2 regions of the Planococcus faecalis genome follow, and region 1 is predicted to be linked to the other one. Evidence: riboswitches for the same ligand, from Rfam matches in the RefSeq annotation. Region 1 holds a riboswitch; the other holds the start of a gene.
What was found. Region 1 has a riboswitch for S-adenosylmethionine ahead of AJGP001_RS05700 (methionine ABC transporter ATP-binding protein). Riboswitches for the same ligand answer to the same signal wherever they lie in the genome.
Positions count from the first base shown of each region.

Region 1 (3,411 bases):
CAGAATTGTATGCGCCAATTAGCGGAAAAGTAATCGAGGTTAACTCTGAACTTGAAGATAGCCCAGAATTTGTGAACGAGTCTCCTTACGAGCAGGCTTGGATGGTTGTAATCGAAGCCCCTTCTGAAGAAGAAGTTAATGCATTGATGACAGCAGACGAATACAAAGAAATGACCAACGAGTAATTACTGAAAAGCGCCTATCTTGGCGCTTTTTTTTATGACCGATAAGTGTTGTCAGCAGTTCGCATAAGTCATGGAAATGGACGTCAGCCTGTTCTATTGGTATTTTAAAACTAGATAAGTTGGTAAAAGAAACCGACTTTTCTATACTGCTTTGGGCTCAGCAAAGGAACGGGTTGCATAATCCACATCCTGTGGGCTCGAAAGCACTGCTGTTTTACGGAATATCAACAAGTGGAAATCATTAGTTCGACTTATATAAAGAGCTTTATCGCAATAAAACAAAAGTTTTCTTTTACCACTAAGTCTTAGAACTTTTCTTATTTTATATTTGATGGGGTGAGTGTTATGGGAAAGGTGATTGTTGTCGAAGGACTCAGTGATAAGTCGAGGATTACACCACTCATTGCAGAACCCGTGACCATTCTTTGTACAAATGGTACAGTAAGTGCATCGAGACTGGAAGAGTTACTATTACCGTACGAAGGTCAGGATATGATCATACTAGTAGATGCAGACTCTTCAGGAGAAAAACTGAGAAAACTCGTCAAGCGTGAATTTCCTGAAGCTCGTCATTTTTACATTAACCGAAATTATAAAGAAGTTGCAGCAACACCACTCCGGATATTGATGGATGTGCTCATCACAGCGAATATCCAGGTAAATAAGCTATTAACAGAGGGATGAAGAAAATGAATGAATGGACGCACAAAGAATGGATCAAAGAAAAGAATACGAATAAATCAACGGCTTATTATTTGTACGCGCCAATGTGTGGAACTTGCCAGGTTGCGTCTAAGATGCTATCAGTCGTCACCGAATTGTTACCGGATCTTCCAATGGGCAAAGCAAATTTAAATTACGTTCAAGAAATAGCGGATCTCTACGAAGTGGAGAGTGTACCGTGCTTACTTATAACAGAAGGTGGCAAACTAAAAGAGAAAATCTATGCTTTTCAATCAGTGCCATACTTGTATAGTAAGTTAAAACCTGTTGACGAATACAGTCGGTCATGGTAAATTAGTCTTCTGATAAAAAAACCAATTGCTTGTCTGAAATCTAGACAACAAGCGAAGAGTCAAATAGAATACAGTCCTTAAGTTTTCCGAAAATTTTATATCAAAACTCTTATTACGAGTGGTGGAGGGAAGTGCCCTATGAAGCCCGGCAACCGTCATGAAAATGAAATGGTGCCAAATCACACAAAGCGAAAGCTTTGGACGATGAGAGATTGGTTTCCGTATACTATACGTTTGCCCTTCTGCTCAGTTATGCGCGGAAGGGTTTTTTATTTTTAAGATTTAGGAGTGTTGGAAGAATGATTGAGTTAAAGCAAGTGACAAAAAAATTCGATACAGGCAAGGCAATTTTAACAGCTGTGGATCAAGTGGACTTATCCATTTCTGATGGAGAGATATTCGGTATTATTGGTTATAGTGGAGCAGGTAAAAGTACCTTAATCCGATTGTTGAATGGGTTAGAAAAGCCAACGTCAGGAACTGTAGAGATTAATGGACAAATTATCACAGCGATTAAAGGCGGAGAATTACGCAAGGCACGTCAGAAAGTCAGTATGATTTTCCAACATTTTAATCTACTATGGTCTCGTACAGTGAGAGAAAATATTGAATTTCCGCTAGAAATTGCCGGAGTGGCAAAAGCACAACGCGGAAATCGTGTACAGGAGTTAATTGAATTAGTCGGATTGACGGGTCGTGAAAACGCCTATCCTTCTGAGCTATCAGGAGGACAAAAACAACGCGTCGGTATTGCCCGGGCATTAGCAAATGACCCAGAAGTCTTGTTGTGTGACGAAGCGACATCAGCACTCGATCCAGAAACAACAGATGCCATTCTTGACTTGTTAGTAGACATCAATAAGCGATTGGGATTGACAATTGTATTGATTACTCATGAAATGCACGTCATCCGGAAAATTTGCCACCGTGTGGCTGTAATGGAAGGCGGACGAGTTGTAGAACTTGGCGACGTTTTACATGTATTCCAATCACCGAAAGAGGCAATCACGAAACGCTTTGTTGCGCAAGTAGCCGACAGTGGAGATTCACAGGAAACCATCAAAAACCTGCGGGAATTATACCCAACTGGCGAATTGGTGAAATTGGTTTTTGTTGGCGATCAAACCGAACAACCCATTTTAACTAAATTGATTCGCAGTCATGCCGTGGAAGTGAATATTGTTCAAGGCAATATCTCGCATACGCAGCGTGGCGCATACGGCACCTTAATCTTACAGCTTAAAGGGTCTCAAGCAGAAATTGAAGAAGCACTGGTATTTCTTCGCTCAGAAGATATTCAAGCGGAGGTGATGGACAATGATTGAATCATTATTTCCAAACGTAAAGTGGGACAGCATGTGGGAAGCTACTCTTGAAACACTTTACATGACCGCATTATCAACTGTATTTACATTTGTTATTGGTTTAGCACTTGGTATTATCTTGTTCTTAACAGCACCGAAACAATTGTGGGCAAACAAACTCGTTAATTGGCTGACTGGCGCATTCGTCAATATTTTCCGGTCAATTCCTTTTATCATCTTGATCATTTTATTGATTCCTGTCACTTTGTTCTTGATGGGATCGATTCGCGGACCGAATGCGGCTTTACCGGCATTAATCATTGGTTCAGCTCCATTTTATGCACGAATGGTGCTAATTGCGCTAAAAGAAATTGATAAAGGTGTGATCGAGGCGGCTCGTTCAATGGGTGCAACAACCGGCACCATCATTTGGAAAGTTTTATTGCCGGAATCAAAACCGGCATTGATATCCGGCATTACGGTCACGGCGATTGCATTGGTCGGCTATACAGCAATGGCCGGCATTATCGGCGCAGGTGGTCTTGGTACACTTGCTTTCCTCGACGGCTTTCAACGCAGTCGTGAAGACGTTACATTGATGGCAACAATCTTAATCTTAATCATTGTCTTTATCATTCAATACATTGGTGATTGGGTCACGATAAAAGCAGACAAACGGTAAAAACGGATTTTCCGTTCTATAAAACAACACATAAGGGAGAGATTGAGATGAAGAAATTTGTAGTAGGAACAGCGTTAACGGCATTGGTACTCGCAGGATGTGGAAACGGTGGAGCAAGTGAAGAAGAGTCTAAGACATTACGCATAGGCGCTTCTAACGTACCGCATGCTGAAATTTTAGAACAAGCGAAGCCCCTTTTAGAAGAGCAAGGAATTGAACTTGAA
Region 1 is NZ_CP019401.1:1,155,686-1,159,096, forward strand. It holds gene gcvH (glycine cleavage system protein GcvH) at 1-185, shown strand, start outside; gene AJGP001_RS05690 (ribonuclease M5) at 531-869, shown strand; gene AJGP001_RS05695 (thioredoxin family protein) at 875-1,201, shown strand; SAM riboswitch class I at 1,308-1,412, shown strand; gene AJGP001_RS05700 (methionine ABC transporter ATP-binding protein) at 1,501-2,526, shown strand; gene AJGP001_RS05705 (methionine ABC transporter permease) at 2,519-3,187, shown strand; gene AJGP001_RS05710 (MetQ/NlpA family ABC transporter substrate-binding protein) at 3,235-3,411, shown strand, end outside.

Region 2 (3,411 bases), 1.7 Mb from region 1:
ATTGAATTTCCCAGCATCCACCGCAACGCCACCAATTGTCGTTCCGTGTCCACCAATCCACTTTGTCGCAGAATGAATGACGACGTCTGCACCAAACTCAATCGGGTTGCTGCCGTAAGGAGAGGCAAATGTATTATCGATCAATAACGGCAATCCGTTAGCATGGGCAATTTCTGCTACTTTTTCGACATCAAAAACATTCAAGCTTGGATTACCAATAATTTCACCAAATATCGCTTTTGTTTTATCTGTAATTGCTGCTTTAAAATTTTCTGGATCGGTCGCATCGACGAATTTTGTTGTAATGCCATAGCGTGGTAGCGTGTTAGCAAACAAATTGTAAGTGCCACCGTAAAGACTGCTATCTGCTACGATTTCATCACCCGCTTCTGCAATGTTCAAAATGGAAAAAGCAATAGCGGCCATTCCTGAAGAAAGAGCAACTGCTGCAGTACCACCTTCTAGTAACGCTACTCGTTGTTCAAAGACATCGACTGTCGGATTCATAATGCGTGAGTAAATATTGCCTGTATCTTTCAGTCCAAAGAGGTCTTGTGCATGCTGTGTATTTTTAAAAACATACGAAGTGGTTTTATAAACAGGAACACCTCTAGAGCCTGTCGTTGGATCTGGTTGTTGTCCTCCGTGTAATAATAATGTTTCTGGTTTAAAGTTTGTCATTTTCTATTCCCCCTGTTTTTTTAGTAGTAACACATGCTAAAGGGGACGAAAAAAGCCCCCTTCGCTAAGAAGAGGGCCGTAAATTACGGAGTTTCCTCCTCTTATCTCTCAGAACCTGAAAATCGATTCTGTAGGAATTAGCACCTTTACAAACAAAATGTCTGTCGGTTGCCGGGCATCACAGGGCCTATCCCTCCGCCACTCTTGATAAGAGTATTTGATTTAATTTTTGATCTTGTTGTGAAGTATAAAAACTTTATTGGCGTTTGTCAAGCTCATTAGTCAAAAAATTTTGAAACCTTGCCCACTTTCAAACGTTATCTTTTAGTGTAGAGGAGGAATTAATAATGGTCATTTGGATTTTGCTCTTATTGATTACAGGTTATTTTATCGGTTGTTGTCATGGTTCACTTGTTGCACAAGCCGTATCAGGCGTTAACATCAAAAATTCGGGCGTAAAAAATTCCGGTGCTTCTAATGCAGCCATCGTGCTGGGCTGGAAATATGGTTTGCTCGTTGCCTTTATTGACGTTTTCAAAGGCTTTGCTGTTGTTGCGGGGCTACGTTTGTTAGTGGACTTAGGTAGCTTTTCAACTGCAACAATCTGGACACTATTGTTCGTTGCAGGAGCTGCCGTAATAGTTGGTCATAATTTTCCGTTCTATATGAACTTTGACGGCGGAAAAGGTACAGCATCTGTAATAGGTGTAATGATAGCGCTTGACTGGAAGCTCGGGTTGCTCGGATTATTGTTATTGATCATTGTTTCACTGGTAACAAATTATCTTGTCATTGGCGTATTCGTTTTGTACGCCGTGTATTTTGTAATTGCCTTTATCCCTGCAGTCGGTCTATGGCCGTTACTAATAGCGTTAGTCCTGTTCACGATGGCTTTATGGAAACATCGAGAAAATATTATACGAATAAAGAGTGGCAATGAACCTACAGTATCATCAGTTTTTCGAAAGAAACCTACCCCGTCCATTTAGAAAGGAATACAATGAATTTTGAAGATTAAAAAATAAATTTCAATATTCATCTTGACTTTTTTGTTATTCCGCCATAAAGTAGGAATCACGAATCGAATAGCATACATCACTTTCTTATCCAGAGAAACCGAGGGACAGGCCCTATGACGTTTCGGCAGCAGATTTGTTTAACCGCAAAAACTGTGCCAACTCCTGCAAATGCATCCATGCATTTGGAAGATGAGAATTAGATGGTTTCAACAGGAGCCCTCTTTTTTCTTATGGTTAAGAAAAAAGGGGGCTCTCTTTGTCTAGTTTCTCGACGGATTGTGAGCATTAACGATTTGAATAACAATACAGCATGAGGAGGTCTACTTACTATGATTCAATTCGAAGGCGTCGCCAAAACCTACCAATCAGGTAAACAGGAAATCCATGCATTGAACGGCATCGATTTAACTGTCCAAACTGGCGAAATCTACGGAGTTATTGGCTTTAGTGGAGCCGGTAAAAGCTCGCTAATCCGCACTGTAAACTTGCTCGAACGTCCTTCTAAAGGACGTGTATTAATTCACGGAAAGGATATTTCGACGCTATCTAGCAAAGAAATTCGTACTATCAGAAAAGATATCGGTATGATTTTCCAACATTTTAATTTACTCGATTCAAAAACGGTTTATCATAACGTCGCTATGCCGCTCCTGTTAGCTAACACACCGAAAAATGATATCGAAAAACAAGTAAAAGAGTTGCTCGATTTCGTTGGACTTGCAGATCAGGCGCAAAAATATCCAGACCAGCTGTCAGGTGGTCAAAAGCAACGCATCGGCATTGCTCGTGCTCTTGCAACGAATCCTTCCGTTCTGTTATGCGACGAAGCAACATCAGCACTTGATCCACAAACGACGAAATCGATTTTGGACCTACTTCGCAAAATCAATAAAGAATACAATATTACCATCCTGCTCATCACACACGAAATGGGCGTCATTCGAGAAATCTGTGACAAAGTGGCCGTGCTTGAAGCAGGGAAAGTTATTGAGCAAGGAAGCGTCTTTAACGTTTTCTCTAATCCACAGCAAGCTACCACCAAACGATTTGTTCGCTCTGTTATGAACGACGAGTTGCCTGAATCGCTGCTAGCACAAATTCAAGATAAACAAAATAATCAGGCCATATACCGGTTGCAGTTTACTGGCACATCAGTCGGTCAACCCTTCATGTCCCGAGTGTCACGTGACTTTAACGTTGATTTGAATGTACTATTCGGCAATATTACCGAATTGCAAGGTGTTCCATACGGTAACTTAATTGTCGAATTCTCTGGAGAGTCAAGCGAAGTGGAACGTGCCTTATCTTCTATTAGGGACAGCACTATTCAAATAGAGGAGGTCATTGATTATGTCAGTTAATTACGAACAAATTTTGGAAGCTTTATGGGAAACCGTCTATATGACAGGTGTTGCGTTTGGATTTTCGCTATTGATTGGCTTTCCTCTCGGTATCTTGTTAGTCGTTACACGTCATGGACATTTGTTAGAAAATGAAATTGTGTCTAAAGTATTGAATGTCGTCATCAATATTTTTCGCTCTATTCCTTTTATTATTTTAATGGTTGCCATTATTCCATTAACTCGGCTCATTGTTGGTACATCGATTGGTACAGCTGCAGCCATCGTTCCACTAGTTTTCTATGCGGGGCCATACATTGCTCGGTTAATTGAAAACTCTTTGCTTGAAGTCGATAAAGGTGTGATCGAGG
Region 2 is NZ_CP019401.1:2,926,075-2,929,485, forward strand. It holds gene AJGP001_RS14515 (O-acetylhomoserine aminocarboxypropyltransferase/cysteine synthase family protein) at 1-681, opposite strand, end outside; SAM riboswitch class I at 780-895, opposite strand; gene AJGP001_RS14520 (glycerol-3-phosphate acyltransferase) at 1,029-1,670, shown strand; SAM riboswitch class I at 1,782-1,896, shown strand; gene AJGP001_RS14525 (methionine ABC transporter ATP-binding protein) at 2,030-3,061, shown strand; gene AJGP001_RS14530 (methionine ABC transporter permease) at 3,051-3,411, shown strand, end outside.
Region 2: it holds a riboswitch for S-adenosylmethionine, as region 1 does, so the genes downstream of both, AJGP001_RS14525 (methionine ABC transporter ATP-binding protein) here and AJGP001_RS05700 (methionine ABC transporter ATP-binding protein) in region 1, are expected to answer to the same signal.